DNA from 3 places in the Paenibacillus sp. FSL R5-0923 genome. Region 1 is predicted to be linked to each of the others. Evidence: predicted binding sites of a transcription regulator. Region 1 holds the regulator's gene; each other region holds the start of a gene.
The links. Region 1 encodes LexA, which represses DNA repair genes until DNA is damaged. Its sites were predicted from a motif close to CGAACATATGTTCG; they were not measured.
Positions count from the first base shown of each region.

Region 2: the regulator LexA is predicted to act here: its motif matches at 3,325-3,338, upstream of addB (helicase-exonuclease AddAB subunit AddB).
Region 3: the regulator LexA is predicted to act here: its motif matches at 1,497-1,510, upstream of recA (recombinase RecA).

Region 1 covers NZ_JBBPAT010000001.1:3,844,065-3,849,464, forward strand. The annotation lists gene MKX35_RS17195 (MBL fold metallo-hydrolase) at 1-130, shown strand, start outside; gene MKX35_RS17200 (hypothetical protein) at 256-834, opposite strand; gene MKX35_RS17205 (hypothetical protein) at 1,069-1,449, opposite strand; gene MKX35_RS17210 (L,D-transpeptidase) at 1,599-1,937, opposite strand; gene lexA (transcriptional repressor LexA) at 2,211-2,837, opposite strand; gene MKX35_RS17220 (LysM peptidoglycan-binding domain-containing protein) at 3,133-3,546, shown strand; gene MKX35_RS17225 (DUF896 domain-containing protein) at 3,656-3,865, shown strand; gene MKX35_RS17230 (hypothetical protein) at 3,915-4,442, shown strand; gene MKX35_RS17235 (HAD family hydrolase) at 4,476-5,261, shown strand.
Region 2 covers NZ_JBBPAT010000001.1:2,329,548-2,334,947, reverse strand. The annotation lists gene addB (helicase-exonuclease AddAB subunit AddB) at 1-3,194, opposite strand, end outside; gene MKX35_RS10350 (MerR family transcriptional regulator) at 3,488-4,288, opposite strand; gene MKX35_RS10345 (DUF4097 family beta strand repeat-containing protein) at 4,686-5,360, shown strand; partial or broken gene MKX35_RS10340 (alcohol dehydrogenase catalytic domain-containing protein) at 5,386-5,400, opposite strand, start outside.
Region 3 covers NZ_JBBPAT010000001.1:3,422,087-3,427,486, reverse strand. The annotation lists gene MKX35_RS15315 (regulatory protein RecX) at 1-194, opposite strand, end outside; gene recA (recombinase RecA) at 360-1,427, opposite strand; gene MKX35_RS15305 (competence/damage-inducible protein A) at 1,727-3,013, opposite strand; gene pgsA (CDP-diacylglycerol--glycerol-3-phosphate 3-phosphatidyltransferase) at 3,123-3,710, opposite strand; gene MKX35_RS15295 (YajQ family cyclic di-GMP-binding protein) at 3,864-4,355, opposite strand; gene MKX35_RS15290 (hypothetical protein) at 4,557-4,718, opposite strand; gene MKX35_RS15285 (helix-turn-helix domain-containing protein) at 4,798-5,400, opposite strand, start outside.

The DNA.
Region 1 (5,400 bases):
TAATACGTTGGGTCTAGATCCAGCTATTTTGCAAGAGGTTATGAAGGCAGTTCGTGAACTACGTGAACGGGATCTTGTCGCTCATGGTACGGGCATTCACCGATTTAACGGATTTAGTGTGCAATTTTAAAATGAATGTTGGATGCAGCGAAAACGGCCCTCTCAAAAGGACCGTTTTTTTGTCTTTCCTTAAGGTTTTCAAAATTTCTAATTGGGAAAGGTAAAGTGAAGTAATAATAGGCGGAAGGGGGGCATTCATTCGGATACGATCGACCTGAAGAAAGCATGTAATTGTTGGACTTGGGAGTAAGCTTCTTTGTATTGATTATCGGATTGTTGAATGGGCAATAAGCCTGGCAAGAAGGAAATACTATACACAGGTATTTCATTGCTGTTCATGTATATTTTAAGCGTAAGTTCCTCAATAACATCAGCCTCTTCGTCAAAGCTATTAACCACATTAATATCCGCACTTGAAGCAGTTGATTTGCTGTTTTGTTGTCGTTTAGATACTTTTGAAAGGGTTAGTGCGTTAACAACAATCTCTGATCCCATTATATTGTCGAACGAGTATAGCTTTGCTATTGCTTTTTTGCTTGTTTTCGGATTGCTGGTACCTATTGCTATTTTTTTATAAGGTTCATTAAGGGCGATCAAGTGCGATTGATTGGGCGGAATGAATGTTTTGGTGAATATAATATTAAAAGATGAGGTTGCGTTTAACAGCTTAGAAAGTTCAGAAGAAGTAGATAGTTTTTTTAATTCTATAATAACGGCACTTAGAATTAAGACTCCTCCTACAATGGCAAACATATACATTAAGAAAATCAGCATGTAATCACACCTCCAATGATCTCAGTAGAGCAAGATTTATTGCTTATTGAAAGATATGCCTGAATTCTCTCTACTAGTATCTGTTAAGAGCGAAAATCGTGGGAATTTAGGAAACGACTACTGATTAGAAAAGAGAAAGCACCCAGAGATCTGCCGATTTTGCAAGCTGAGTGCAAAATTGGGGCAACTGCTGGAGTGCTTTGTTGAGAGCTTTTTAAAATAAATATGTCAAGATCATAAGAAATTGAAGGCTGTGATTTGATCAGTATAAACAATTAGCTGTTTGTATTCGATCGGAGATTCATAGTGAGTATAGGGTCTTACAGAAACATCATTAAGGACTACAAAGTTATAGCTGAAATTTTTATCGGGATGTTCCGCACCTAAATAAGATATGTATTCATCTACAATGACATCATCCATTAGAGATTTTAAGTCAAAAACATCCTCTTTATTGGAGGTGGAAGGGGAGATGGTCCCTTGAATACTGCCGAATGAGGTGAGTAAATTTACTTTTTTTCCACCCGCTTGATCGTTATTTAACAATAAGCCAGAGAGTTTAACAAGTGCATCGACTTTAAAATCGACGAGGGTTCTAATTTTTGAGTTGTTCAAAACGAGACACTTCCTTTCAATTTGAAATCCTGTTAACATTATTCGACATATAGCCACATAATTCCTATTAGGTCATCAAAAATACATAAATACAAACACGCCCCCTCCATTGAACCATGAGTGAGGCGTGTTTATCTATAGAGATAGATTTAATTCCTGATCGTTACTCGTGTTCCAATCGGTACAATCGCAGCTAGTGCTAACACATCTTCATTGTACATACGAATACAACCGTGGGATACTTCGTGCCCTATGGATGAGGGATCATTATTTCCATGTATCCCATAGTGAGGCTTAGATAGCCCCATCCAAAAGACCCCAAATGGACCACCTGGATCGGGTTGTTTGTTGATGATTGTGAATTCACCGAGTGGTGATTGAGTTAACATTTTACCGATTCCGACTGGGAAGCCCCTGATCACAATGTCGTTATCAAGAAGATAAAGCATACGCTGCGTCAGATCAACTATAATCCGGTAATTTGGCATTGTGCAACACTCCTTTCTAATTAAGATATGAGGAGGATGCCTAAACGGTTATTCATTAAAAATGGTCATTTTAGCCTATGAGAACAAATGTTCTGTAATTGATAAATGGAGTTTGATAACAATAAAAAAGCTATTCTGCATTTGCAGAACAGCTTTTTTAAAAAAATAAAAGAAAGTATATATTTTTACGATATACCCTATCCTTATACTTCTCGTAGAAACGGATACCGTCCTTTAGGACGGTATCCGTTTTCGCTAGGTAGGAGTGCAAACTTAGTGGATATCTCGAAATAATCCGATAACTCTGCCGAGAATGGTTACGCGATTAAGGCGAAGAGGCTCGTACGCCGGATTCTCCGGCTGAAGACGTATATGATCACGTTCTTTATAAAAAGTCTTAACGGTTGCTTCATCTTCTTCGGTCATAGCTACAACGATATCTCCGTTATCAGCCGTTTGTTGTTGACGAACAATAACATAGTCGCCATTCATAATCCCAGCTTCGACCATACTGTCACCTTGAACCGATAACATAAATACTTTGTTATCTCCAACATAGTGAGTTGGAAGCGGGAAGTAGTCTTCAATATTCTCAGTAGCAGTGATAGGAACCCCGGCGGTAACCTTACCTACGACAGGAATGCGAGCGACGGTTTGCGCGAAATGATGGACATTCTCGGAATCCTCTTGGCCAAGCAATTCTATCGCACGAGGCTTCGTTGGATCTCGACGGATAAGTCCCTTCTTCTCTAGCCGATCTAAATGACCGTGAACTGTGGAGCTGGAAGCAAGACCAACAGCTTCTCCAATCTCCCGGACGGAAGGAGGATAACCCTTGCTGCGGACTTCGCTACGTATAAATTCCAGGATCGCCAGCTGGCGACTTGAAATCTTTGACATTGGAATCAACCCCATATAGTAATGTTTGGGAAAATTATAACATAGAACTACCGTTCGCACAAACATAAGTTCTAACTATTATAAATATTAATTCGAAAGAGTTAATAAATGGTAGTCTTGTATTGATTGCGTTTCCTTCATCTAAACGATAAGAGTGATTCTTTATATGAAGAATATGGTAAATATTAACCTCTGAAAAAAAGAGAACAATTGTTCTAAAATAGTATTGAAGAAAACACATGTTCGTGTTATTATAATTTCAAAAGTAAGAACAAGTGTTTGGAGGATGATATTCATGTTAAAATACAGTACATACCGTAGCATCTACGATAAAGCCCCAGTGGTTGAATCTTTAGGACATAATCCTATTACCCGTTATTCAGCTCAGATTAAAGAGATTACAGAGTTTTTGCTTGAAGGCTTGATGCGTTTGTTCCGTAGAGATTTTGTTATTAAACTGACATTGATCATCGTGCTCGTACTATCAGGACTTACAGTAGTAGGTAATGTATTTGCAGGATCTACTACTTTAATGAAGGATGAGAAGCGCGTAGTGGTTGAACGTGGAGATACACTTTGGAGTATTGCTCTTGAGAATAAACCTTCTGATATGAAAACGGCTGTATATATAGAAGGAATTAAAAAATCCAATGGCATTAAAGGTAGTCAGATTAATGCTGGAGATATTCTCACTTTACCTATATATTAATATTCTAAGAACATAATAAGAGGACATGAAGAGCTTGCAGGGAGTAAACCTTGACAAGCTCTTTTTCTCATGGCAGAGTTAGAATTAATTTATAAGGGGAGGGAAAGTTTTGAATATTGATGAGTTGGTCGCGCGTATTAACGAATTGGCACGCAAACAGAAGAGCGTAGGCCTTAATCAAGAGGAAACGGCGGAACGCGCCAAGCTTCGTGAAATTTATTTGGGGAATATTCGCAATAACTTCCGAGCACAATTGAATACGATTGAATTGGTTGATAATGATGAGCATGAACAAGGTAACAAGGGGCGTAAGCATTAACACCCTGTTCCTTTTCATAGATATTACTGGATGACTAGGGGGAACGCATATGGCCCGTTCTTGGGAAAGAATGGTTCAACGCAACACGCAGCAAATTAATAAGCAAAGAAAGAAACAGGGGAAGGAAACGATTTACGCATCTAAATCTAAATCTCCTGGTAAGAACAGTGAAACCTTTAAAGGCCGTAACATTGCATTTCCATTAGTGTTATTAGTGCTTGGTACTATGTTTTGGATGGTTGGTTCAGTGGACCAGGCCAAAGGTAATGGTATGCTTATGAACTGGCTAGGAGTCGTTTTGTACTACTTACTAGCGGCACTTCTGTTCTTCCGACGTCCGTACTTGAAGGTAGAGAATGCTAGACTATCTACTATAAAATTCAACCGCGAACGTTATCTGCCAGCTTCTGATATTGAGAAAATCATCCTTTCGCGTGGAGCTGTTGTAATTAAGCATAAAGGCAAACGCACGAAATGGATTTTTACCAGACTTATGAATCGTTATGATACCAATGCAATGGGGACTCGACTGGAAGCATTCGCAAAAGCTCACCAAATTGAAGTAGTTCACGAATAGAAATTAACCAGCCATGGGAGAGGGAGACCTGTAATGCCAATTTCCGCCGTACTATTTGACCTTGATGATACACTGCTCTGGGATGATCGGAGCGTTAATGAAGCATTTCGTTCTGCATGTGAAGCCGCTGGGGATACGATTGATCCACAAGAACTGGAACTTGCGGTGCGTAAAGAAGCCATTGGACTATATGAATCCTACGAAACGAACCCGTTTACAAAGATGATTGGGATTAATCCGTTTGAAGCACTTTGGGGGAACTTTACTGCAGGTGAACAGCCGGAATTCCGTCAATTGGAGCAGCTTGCACCGGGATATCGTAAAGAGGCATGGCGTCGTGGTCTTGCAGCACTTGGTGTAGAGGACGAAGCTCTTGCTGAGACATTAGCAGCCAAATTCGCAGCAGAGCGTAGAAATCGACCTTACATCTATGAAGAAACGATTCAGGTGCTTGAAGAACTGAAGGGGAAAGTGAAGCTATTGCTTCTGACTAATGGATGCCCTGCATTGCAACAAGAGAAACTAGATGGCGTACCTGAAATCGTTCCTTTCTTTGATCACATCGTGATTTCTGGAAGCTTCGGCAAAGGAAAGCCGAATAAGGAAATTTTTCTGCATGCCCTAGAACTTTTAGATATTGCACCTGAGCAAGGAGTTATGGTCGGAGATAAGCTTACAACGGATATTCGTGGTGGGCTGGCAACAGGTTTGACTACAGTTTGGATTAACAGAAAAGGCAAACAGCCAGATCCGGAAATTCAGCCGGATTATGAAATCAAACATCTTGGAGAGCTTCTTTCATTGGTCCAATCTTTATAAAATTGAGTAGAAGAGGCTTTCATTCATTTAAGCTTTAAGAAGGCAGTGAGTTCCTAGGTATCTAGGAGACTTACTGTCTTTTTTATATCTACATCATATTTAGTATGTTAGATGAGATTTACTAGTATATGATTTAAGT
Region 2 (5,400 bases), 1.5 Mb from region 1:
TACCCTTTGTCTAAAGTCATATCCATCAGGGATACTACCTCGCGGTCTGCTGTAAGCAGTCCTTTCATCTTGAAGCGTTTCAGCAATTCTTGTTCTGCCTGTTCCTTGTTCATCCCGTTAGATGAGGTTAACAGTGGGTCATGTACGTGGAAATACAGTGTCCCTGCTGGAAGCGCCGGTTGCCCGAGCCATTGCTCCGAGTACGTAAGCAGCACATCCAGATAGGTCAGCATCTGTAGCGATAATCCATAGTACACCTCGTGCAGCTTGAGGTCTTTTTGACTCGATTTATAGTCAATCACCCGCAGAAGAATTCCATTCTCTCCTCGGGCCATGTCTACACGGTCAATCCGTCCAACAACCTCCATCACACAGCCATTCGGCAGCGTAATTCTTAAAGGAGGCAACTCCTTATCCGGTCCAAAATCCAGCTCCAGCCCTACCGGCTCAAAGCTGCCTCGGCGGGCATGCTCGCCCAGAATTACAGAAGCACGTCCAACAATATTTTTCAGCTTGCGTGAGATGTATCCGTAACGTTTAGAGCTCATCAGAATTTCACCCTGCAGCATCGGCGATAAACGTTCTACCGTCTCACTTGCCTCACGCCGACATTCCTCTGGAGACAAGCTTCCCCAGCCGCGGCCCTCTTCTTTCAGTCTTACCGCCATGTCACTTAACGCAGCATGGAACAGTTGTCCAATATCAGGTGCTTGCAGCTTATATAACTGGCGTTCCTTCAGTCTAAGTCCGTAAGATGCAAAATGGGAGAAGGAACAAGCAACAAACTTCTCCATCCGGGACACACTGCCTCGCAGTGTCGATCCACCGTACAATCTAAGGCTTGTTCCACGTTTTAGCTTCGTTCCCACGTTACGGTAGAACAATGAACTGAGCAGACGTTTCAATTCGAGACTACGAATATCATCAGCAGCGAACCAGTTATACACATCCCACCATAATTCAGGTATCTCCGTCCCCTGGCGCCACTGGCGTAGCTGCATAATCAATGCACGAAGACTCTGTTCTGGATGACCAATGTAACCGAGGTGAATGGAATCTCTGACTTCTTCTGGTAGTCCTGCAGGTGGAAGTGCTGCCAAGCTGTGCTCATGAACCCTTGGGAACATTCTATGCAAATGACGGATTACCTCAGAGGGAAGAAGCGCCTTGCCCTCATCATCAGCAGTGGCGTAGCTAATCCAGAGCTTTCGACTTCCTGTCGTTAGCGCATTATAGATCAAAAACCGCTCGTCCAGCAGCTTACGAGAAGCATCAGGAGCAAGCTCCATACCGGCGTTCTCAAGCACAGAGCGTTCGCCTTCCGAGAGAATTCCATCTTCCTTAAACTGCGCAGGCACAACACCTTCATTAAATCCAAGCAAAAAAGCGTATTTAACTCCCGTTGGTCGAGTCCGATCCATGTTACCAACCAGTACTTGATCGAGCGCGGGAGGAACAAGTCCCATCTTAAGCTCAGCAAGTCCTGTCTCTAGGACTCCGGTGAACACATCAAATTCAAGTCTCTCGTTGCCCATCATCTCGACGATCTGATCTAGCAGATCAAGCACTGCACCCCACAGCTGACTATGTTCTCTAGCCTTCTCGGGTTGCCCCTTCTCCATAGCACCGACACTAAGTTTCTCCAGCTTTCGGGCAACATCCGTCTCATCAAGCAGCTTGTACACTGCGGTACATAGTTCAAGGCCGCTTCTACTATTCTGTATCCGTTTCTCAAAAGCAAATAGAGGTCCCGTTATACTAGCACGGCATCGCTCCATTGTAGCAAGCAGTTCTTCATCCATCTGTCTGCCGCCTTCCAGCGACAAGCTAGGAATCCCTTTCCATGAACGGCCATCCGTCCAGCGATACCCTTGAATACCACAAGCCAGCACATAATTCTCTAAGGCGTCCATATCCTCACGCGTAATACTACCGTCCAGCGGTAGCAAAAGCTCTGTCTTTACACAGCGGAATACATCCTCGAAGCGCCAGCGTCGACGCACCACATCCAATGCGGAGCGTACAAACTCTACCAATGGATGGTGCAGCTCATTTACCTTCTGGTCCAGAAAAAAAGGTACTCCGTAATCTTGGAACAACGGTTTAATCAGTTGCTCGTAATCTCCAATATTACGCATCAATACGGCCATTTCACCATATTTTGCACCTTCATCTCGCGCCAGTCTGATCATTTCACGCAGTGCTCCCTCAACCTCTGCTCTATGAGAAACTGCTGCGCCTATAGATATCGCTTCATTTGCCAGTTCATCTGCACCCATCCAGACCTTTCGGCGGTCATATCCCCTTTCGAGATGAGCAAGAACAGGACTTTCTTCAAAACGCGGAAGAACCGCTGGCTCCAGAAGCTCGTCCCACACATCAATGCCCAGCTCTTCAGCTATTCCACGCAGTTTAATGTAAGTAACCGCAGTTGGGTGAAACAATTCAAGCTCATTCAACTGATCTCCATAGGGATACGAACGATCAAGTGTAAGGGACACGGTCAGCTTCGATGCTTGCTGCATCAATTCTCGAAGCACTACGAATTCCTGCGGGGTAAAGCCGTGGAACCCATCTACCCAAATCTCCGACCCGCGAATGTAAGAGGAATCAGGAATATGCTCAGCTAGTTCCGCTAAACGATCCTCTTCGTCGATATAGAGGCGTGACATTTCCTTCTCTAAATCGCTGAATACCAGCTGTAAATCATCCAGCTTGCCTTCAAGAATAGGACTTCTTGCAATAGCGCCTCGCATTGCGGATAACTGCTCCTCTAAATCAGAGGAAGCCAAGCAGCAACGCTTCATCTCCGTATGCAGTTGATTCAACCGTTCGACAAAACCCGGTCTGTCGGCAGAGGCACCGAATAATTTCAGTTCCTCTTTACGGCGACTGATGATTTTGTAAATCAACATCTTTTTACCTTCTTCACTGATCGGCAGACTAGCGCTGCCTCCAGTTTCCTGTTTCACTCGATAGGCAAGCCGAGAAAAGCTCAGTGTCTGCGCCCGAATGCTTCCCTTCACATTCCCTACGGTCAAAAGCCCCCGTTCTGCTCCAAAGGAACCTTGTTCCGGTACAAGAATAATGATCGGCGCGCCAAGAGGCTCCTTCTCTAATGAAGAAGAAATAGACTCCCATATTTTTGTTGTCTTGCCACTACCAGAGCGGCCTAGTAAAAAGGTTACCGACATAAATGATAGACTCCTTCCGTAGCGGAGAAAATGTATATGATACAAGGTGAAATACTCACCGTTTGATAATGTTCAAATGAAAAAGTTCAGTCGTTCCTCGTCCCCTCAGTATAACATAGCTGCACATATCAGAACATGCGTTTGCTAGTATTTTCTAATGATTTACAATAAAAAAGCTACGAAGTAAACAGCAACTATCGTATTTTGGTGACTTGCTGTTTAGTATTTCTAGTTTGTTAAGCAAGAAACGTGATTCCTTAATCAAAAAAAGCCGCTAAATTAGCGACTTTCAATCAAACATTTTTCTTTTCCTTCTTAATGAACAGTTGTATCTGATAATCCCACTGCAATATTCCAGTCACAATAATGTTATGAAGAACAAAATCTGGACACACATCGTATTCCGTCTTTGCCCTTTCAAGTAAACTTTGTAATACAGCATTCTTATTCTCTTCGGTACAAATTGCACACAGATAGTCCCCTTCTGGTAGCACAGTCAGCCCCTCTAAAGACGGATATTTCAAGCAAACAGCAAATAATCGTGTTATTCCTTCAGTCGTGAACATTCCTGCCATATCTTCAAACAGAAATTGTGAATGCAGAGACGTTTCAATTTGTTGATAGAAATGTCTGTGATAGTCCCATAAATTCTTAAGTGTGGGGCTTTCCATTTTATTCGAAAGCATAATTACCCTTTCCTCTATGTGTCTGACAATGTAATTTTCACTTTGACTATAACCGTCGTAGAACTTATTTTCATAATGTAGATAGGCACGTTTAATTTTCGATTTTGCATACTGCAGTCGAGCAATTTTATCGTCTGCTCTTTTTTCTGCTTGTTTTAGAAATGCAATTACTTTAGAGAGATCATTCTGCTGCAAAATATCTTTAATATCCATTAAAGTAAGATCCATTGCTTTGAGCAGTTCAATGGTTTGCAGCTTTAAGAGCTCCTGCTCGGAATAGTATCGATATCCCGACAATTCATCTTTATGGCATGGCTTGACTAATCCAATACGATCATAGTGCCGTAAGGTCTCAGTGGTCATCTCTACGATCTCTGCTGCTTGCTTAATTGTAAAATAGTTGTTCATATCTACCCTCTTGACCTTTTTGTAACACAAAAGTTTATGATGATTAAAACATATGCGACTGATAAACGCAACGAAATACAAAATGAATTTATTACCAGAGAGGAAGGCAAATATGAAGAACTAAATCATATATCAAAGGATTATCAAACATGTATTGCTGTCTATGCATTCATATTGGTATGGTTGGCTGACAGATCCTACTTTAGTGACTATCATTTTGTGTATTTATTCCAATTCAACCCTTGCAACATATTTGGGTAGACTTTTTCAAAATCATTATGTTCAACTCTAATGCTTTGTTGCATATCGAAATTTGTCTGCAATGCAGTTTAAGATTGGCATTCGTAGGACTGGCTATATTTAAAAGAAAAATAATTTAACGAAGGAGCATTTTACAATGAAAAGTACTGCAAAAAAATTACTAACTACTATAGGCATATTGGTGACACTATTGATATCATTAGCAGGATGTTCCTCCGACTCCACTTCCATGGAGGAAAAAAATTACACCATACCTGCCCAAAAGATTGATACCTTAACAATTGATGTAAAGGACAAAAAAATAAATATTCTCCAATCTAAAGATGAACAAATTCATATTGTTTACTATGAAAGTGAGAAAAATTTTTACAAGATTGATCTATCTGACGATAAAGAACTGTCAATGGTAAGTGACAGTAATAAGGAATGGAACGACTATATCGGAGGAAAAGGCTCGCAAGTAACCAGAACTATTCAGGTATCGATACCTGATGCAACTTTAAAAAATTTAACTTTAAAAACATCAAATGAAAGTATTGTATTACCAACAATCGTGTTTTTAGGGACAGTGGAAGTAAACATAAATAACGGAAATATCCAACTGGACAAATTGAATGTAGGGACGGCTATAACCCTTGAAACAAAAAACGGAAATATTAGCGGTTCAATTTCAGGGTCATATGATGATTTCGCGATCTTAAGCAAGGTAAAGAAAGGAGATAGCAATTTGCCTGCCAATAAAGAGAATGGTTCGAAAAAATTATCTGCTTATACAAATAACGGCGATATTACCTTACAATTTTCTGAGTAGCCAGTAGTTAAATATTGGCTCGTATGAAATCAAATACAAG
Region 3 (5,400 bases), 420 kb from region 1:
ATCATCCGATATTTAATCATGACGTCTTCGTGTACAGTCATGTTATAGGCTCCGAAATGTATGATGTAGCGGTGGTCCGACTTCTTCTGACGTTCTACCTTAGTAATTTCTAAAAGTTCTCCATCAGGAAAATCAGATAGGACCTGTACGTCCTGCTCATCCGATTCAAAATCCATATCCAGCTGTATTACCATAGTTGCTTGTCACCTCATAGCAATAAAATATCCCCACAAAGTGCGGCTTAACTTCGGTGCGTACTCAGGTACTTTGAGGGGACCCCAAATATATATGTTCTTACACTGTTAAGAAAAGACACCCTGCAACAATGAATCACAGGGCGTCCTATTCCTTAGTAAATTCTATTGTTCAATTTCGAGAAGTAGCTTTTCTTCTTCCTCTTGCTCTGCAATGATTTCCGCTTCATTTGGTGCAGCAACAATAGTGGACAGGTTACTTGCTTCACGGATCTTGTTCTCAATGATAAGTGCAATATCTTGATGTTCTTTCAAGAACTGTTTGGCATTCTCACGTCCTTGACCGAGACGCTCACCCTCATAGGAATACCATGCACCACTCTTATTCACGATGTCCATTTCAGTACCGATGTCTACAAGACTTCCTTCTCTGGAAATCCCTTCACCATACATGATATCAACATCAGCTTGTTTAAATGGAGGTGCTACCTTATTCTTCACAATCTTGATCTTGGTTCGGTTACCTACAACGTCGTTACCCATCTTAATACTTTCGACACGGCGAACATCCAACCGTACGGAAGAGTAGAATTTCAACGCCCGACCACCCGGTGTTGTCTCAGGGTTACCGAACATAACACCAATTTTCTCACGAAGCTGGTTAATAAAGATAGCAATTGTATTCGATTTACTAATGGCACCAGATAGCTTCCGAAGCGCTTGAGACATCAAACGAGCCTGAAGGCCGACGTGAGAGTCACCCATATCACCTTCGATTTCCGCTTTAGGAACCAACGCAGCTACGGAGTCAACGACAATAATGTCTACTGCACCACTACGGACAAGTGCTTCAGCAATCTCAAGTGCCTGTTCACCCGTATCTGGCTGAGATAGCAACAATTCATCAATGTTTACGCCCAAGTTACGTGCATACTTCGGATCGAGCGCATGCTCAGCATCGATAAATGCAGCTTGTCCTCCTTGTTTTTGCACTTCTGCAATAGCATGAAGAGCAACAGTCGTTTTACCGGAGGATTCAGGTCCGTATACTTCAATAATACGTCCCTTTGGAAGTCCGCCTATACCTAACGCAATATCAAGTGCCAAAGATCCGCTAGGTACAACTTCCACTTGCATATGAGTGGATTCTCCCAGTTTCATGATCGAACCTTTACCAAATTGTTTTTCTATTTGACGAAGCGCCATATCAAGCGCTGCACGACGATCTGACAATCAGACCACTTCCTTCACTGTTTATAATAATATAATAACGTGTTTTTGAGGTCTTGCCAAGCTTTTTTTCGAACATACATTCGTTTTTTTTGTCTCAAGCGTTAATTATCCCTTTTATTGTAAGCCTCCCTCCGGACATAGAAGTTAACTGATTTCTCTACTTCACCGGACATCAACGACTTATGATCAAAACCAAAACAGCGATCAAAATCTCCGCAGATATACAAAAAACCGCAGCAAAGAAATCTCAGTGCCACGGTTCTTCCGTATGTCTCAATTATAACTGGGCTAATCTCCCATTACAAGTCTGAGCCTTCAAGAGGTGTCTCCACCTTCCGTTCCTCAAGTCTGCGCCATAGACGATACAACAGAGCTTTAACAGTACGTAGTCGTATATTTTCACGTGTACCTTTAAGATTAAGCTCGTATACTTCTGTCTTACGCCCGCGTTCAGCTAAACCAATAAATACAAGTCCAACTGGCTTACGTTCAGAATAGCCTGGTCCTGCTACACCAGTTACAGATAAACCGAAATCACTATCTGCGATCATTCTCACCTGATCAGCTAACACCTCGGCAACTTCACGACTAACTGCCCCTGGAGCATCTGGCCCCTCCAAATAAGCACTTGGCACATTCAGAAGTTTTTTCTTCAGGTCGTTGGAATAACAGACGATTCCTCCCGCAAACATCGAAGCACTGCCTGGAATGTTAGTTATACTCTCCATCAGCAAGCCTCCCGTGCAACTCTCTGCCGCACTTAAAGTCAGACCTGCATCCGCCATCCAATCCACAATCAATTGCTCCAGTGGCACATCAATATTTGCATATAAATGTTCTGGCAAAATCTCTTTGATCTGTTTCTCCAGAATCTCCAGCTTCTTGTAAGCTTCATGCTCGGAAGGCGCTTTTGTCGAAATACGAACGGTTACCTCTCCCTCTTTAGCGTAAGGAGCTATGGTTGGGTCTGTCTGGCTGTGAATAAGATCAATGAGCTTATCCTCAAGCAGTGATTCTCCGATACCGGCAAATTTAAGCATTTTAGAATAAAGTGGCATTTCTGTCGTTAGAGCGTGCTGCTGGAGCCACGGTACAGCTTTATCTACGAACATCGGCTTCATCTCGCGAGGCGGACCAGGAAGCACAATATAATATTTCTTTTCATGCTCAAAAGCAATGCCAACAGCAAGACCAATCTCATTTGGCAAAGGTGTAGTTCCTTCAATTATAAGTGCCTGTTTACGATTATTCTCCGTCATTACAATCTTTCGATCATCAAAGAAACGTTGTACATGATCCATTGCTAAGCGATCTATATGAAGTGTGCGACCTAAGGAAGCAGCTAGCGCGTCCTTCGTTAGATCATCTTCTGTAGGACCAATACCACCGGTAAATATGATAACATCCGCTCTGCTTTGAGCGATCTCAATGGCTTGCTGCAAGCGACTGCTGTTATCCCCAACTACGGTTTGAAAATATACATCAATCCCAATAGCAGCTAGCTCAATAGACAAAAACTGGGCATTACTATTTACGATTTGACCGAGCAAAAGCTCCGTGCCTACTGCAATAATCTCCGCTTTCATACCTGGCTTTCGCCTCCTCGTTATAATGTAGATACACTGCTTTTAGGGTTTAAAAAAGGTAATAGGTGCTTTACCTATTACCTCTCCTATATGTAGCTGCCTAAAACGCTTAAGCATTATGCAGCTGTAATAGATCCTTATTCTTCACAAAATAATCAATTCCAGAGTAAATAGTGATCAAGGCTGCAGCCCAGATGGCAATATCGTCTACAGGAATGCTGACGAATTGAAATGGGAAATTATTTAACAACAGCAGTGAGATCGCTACAATTTGTACAACCGTCTTTATCTTACCCCATTTGCTGGCGGCAACCACTTTTCCCTCTAACAACGCTATCTGGCGAAGCCCGGTTACTGCGAACTCACGACTAATGATAACAATTGCGATCCATGAATCACATCTGCCCAATTCCACAAGTGAAATCAGAACTGCAGAAACTAACAGCTTGTCCGCTAACGGATCAAGGAGCTTACCGAGATTGGTGACCATATTATATTTCCTTGCTATGTAGCCGTCTATTCCATCTGTGCTCGCTGCAAGCAAAAAGATTACAGCTGCCACCAAATGATTAACAGATAGCTGAAAAGAGCCCCAATGTATCGGTTCTGGATAAAAACTGAAATCCACCAGTAAGAAAAACATCATAATCGGGATCAGGCAAATACGTGCTAGCGTGATGCGGTTGGGCAAATTCACTGAAGTTCCTCCCCTAAATCGTTCATACAAATTGCCTGAGTCAGGCTCATCTATTTCTACTTAAGCAAGTATATTATAGCTATAAATAGGTGTCAAAAAAAATACAAAGCACCCCGCATAATGGCGCTGATAAGCACTGCGGGGTACAAAATGCTATTTTAAGTTGTTGAACTGCAGGTCCAGCGGCAAATCAGCTTTACGCAAAATCTGGATAATTTGTTGTAAATCATCGCGACTCTTACCAGTTACGCGGATCTGATCTCCTTGAATCTGGCTCTTCACCTTCAATTTCGAATCACGAATCAGGATGTTAATTTTTTTTGCGTTCTCCTGATCAATCCCTTGCTTAAGACCTAAACGCTGACGAACACTACCCAGAGAAGCAGGCTCCACTTTGCCGAAATCCAAGTTTTTCAGCGTGATACCTCTCTTCACCATCTTCGATTGTAAAATATCAATAACAGCGTTTAACTTATATTCGTCCTCAGAGGCGATAATAAGTGCGTCTTTCTCCAGCTTCAGACTACTCTTGCTGTTCTTAAAGTCAAAGCGGTTGTCAATTTCTTTCTCTGTTTGGTGGATCGCATTGGTTAATTCCTGCATATCCATTTTAGATACGATATCAAATGAACTTTCTGAACTCATAACTACACGTCCTTTGTACTTTTTAGTCTGCTACTATTATAAAAGAATGATACCCTTAAGTCTAATATTGGATAATATGTACCTCACCCGACACAGAAAACAGCCCCACATAGTGGAGCTTTTCCTTCGAAATGAGTTGTGTTTCAGGTAGAAATACGTCTCCAATGGAAAATATCCTCGGAGACGCACATTCTAAATTCCCTATCTGCTTCGAAGCGGGCTTCGAAACATATCCAGAATTCCAAGCACGATATGTGCAAGACCGAACCCGAGAATTCCATAACCCCAAGCACTTGGTGTCATATAGTATCCGATAAGACTGACAACAACCCCAAGTCCAGCTACAATCCAGCTAACAATCATGAATGTACACCCCACTTTGGCTAAGAACTAGAAACAGTCTTATGTTCCCCGCAAAGCCAAAGTCTATGCATCATTTTTCTTATTGGCCTGTTTCATTAGTCTGGTCGGTAGTATCGGTGGTACCTTCATTCTGGGTCGTTTCACTTCCTGTACCATCATCCAGATTAAGTAGCAGACGAGATGAGGTCTTTTCATCCGTAATTACTTGTCCATTGACAGTAATCTCAGTAGCTGGTGAATAACCAGATTTAATATACATTCCTTCACTTCCAAGCACAAAGCTCATACGATCTCCTGCCGCTGTGTTACCAAATGAGAGTTTTTCACCTTTAGAGTTCTCACCTTTATACACCTCAAGCCAGCTTACCCCAGTAGCTGAAATCTCAACCTTCACTTCACTTCCAGCCGGAGCTGAAACCTTGAATTTTGTTGTTTTTCCTGCTTTCCCATCCGGTGTAACTGTAATGGATTGCGGGGAAGGCGTAGGTGTTGGTAATGGCGTTGGCTTTGCAGTAGGTTCAGTTGTTGCTTCTGTTCCTGCCGAAGAAGTTGGCGCCACAACTCCACCTCCTGAAGCCGGTGGAGATGTTTGAGCAGTCGTAGGATCCTGCTGTTCATTCGTCAGATTCGTCTGATCAATCTGATCAGGGTCCGGTTTGTTCAAACTAGATGCATAAATGTA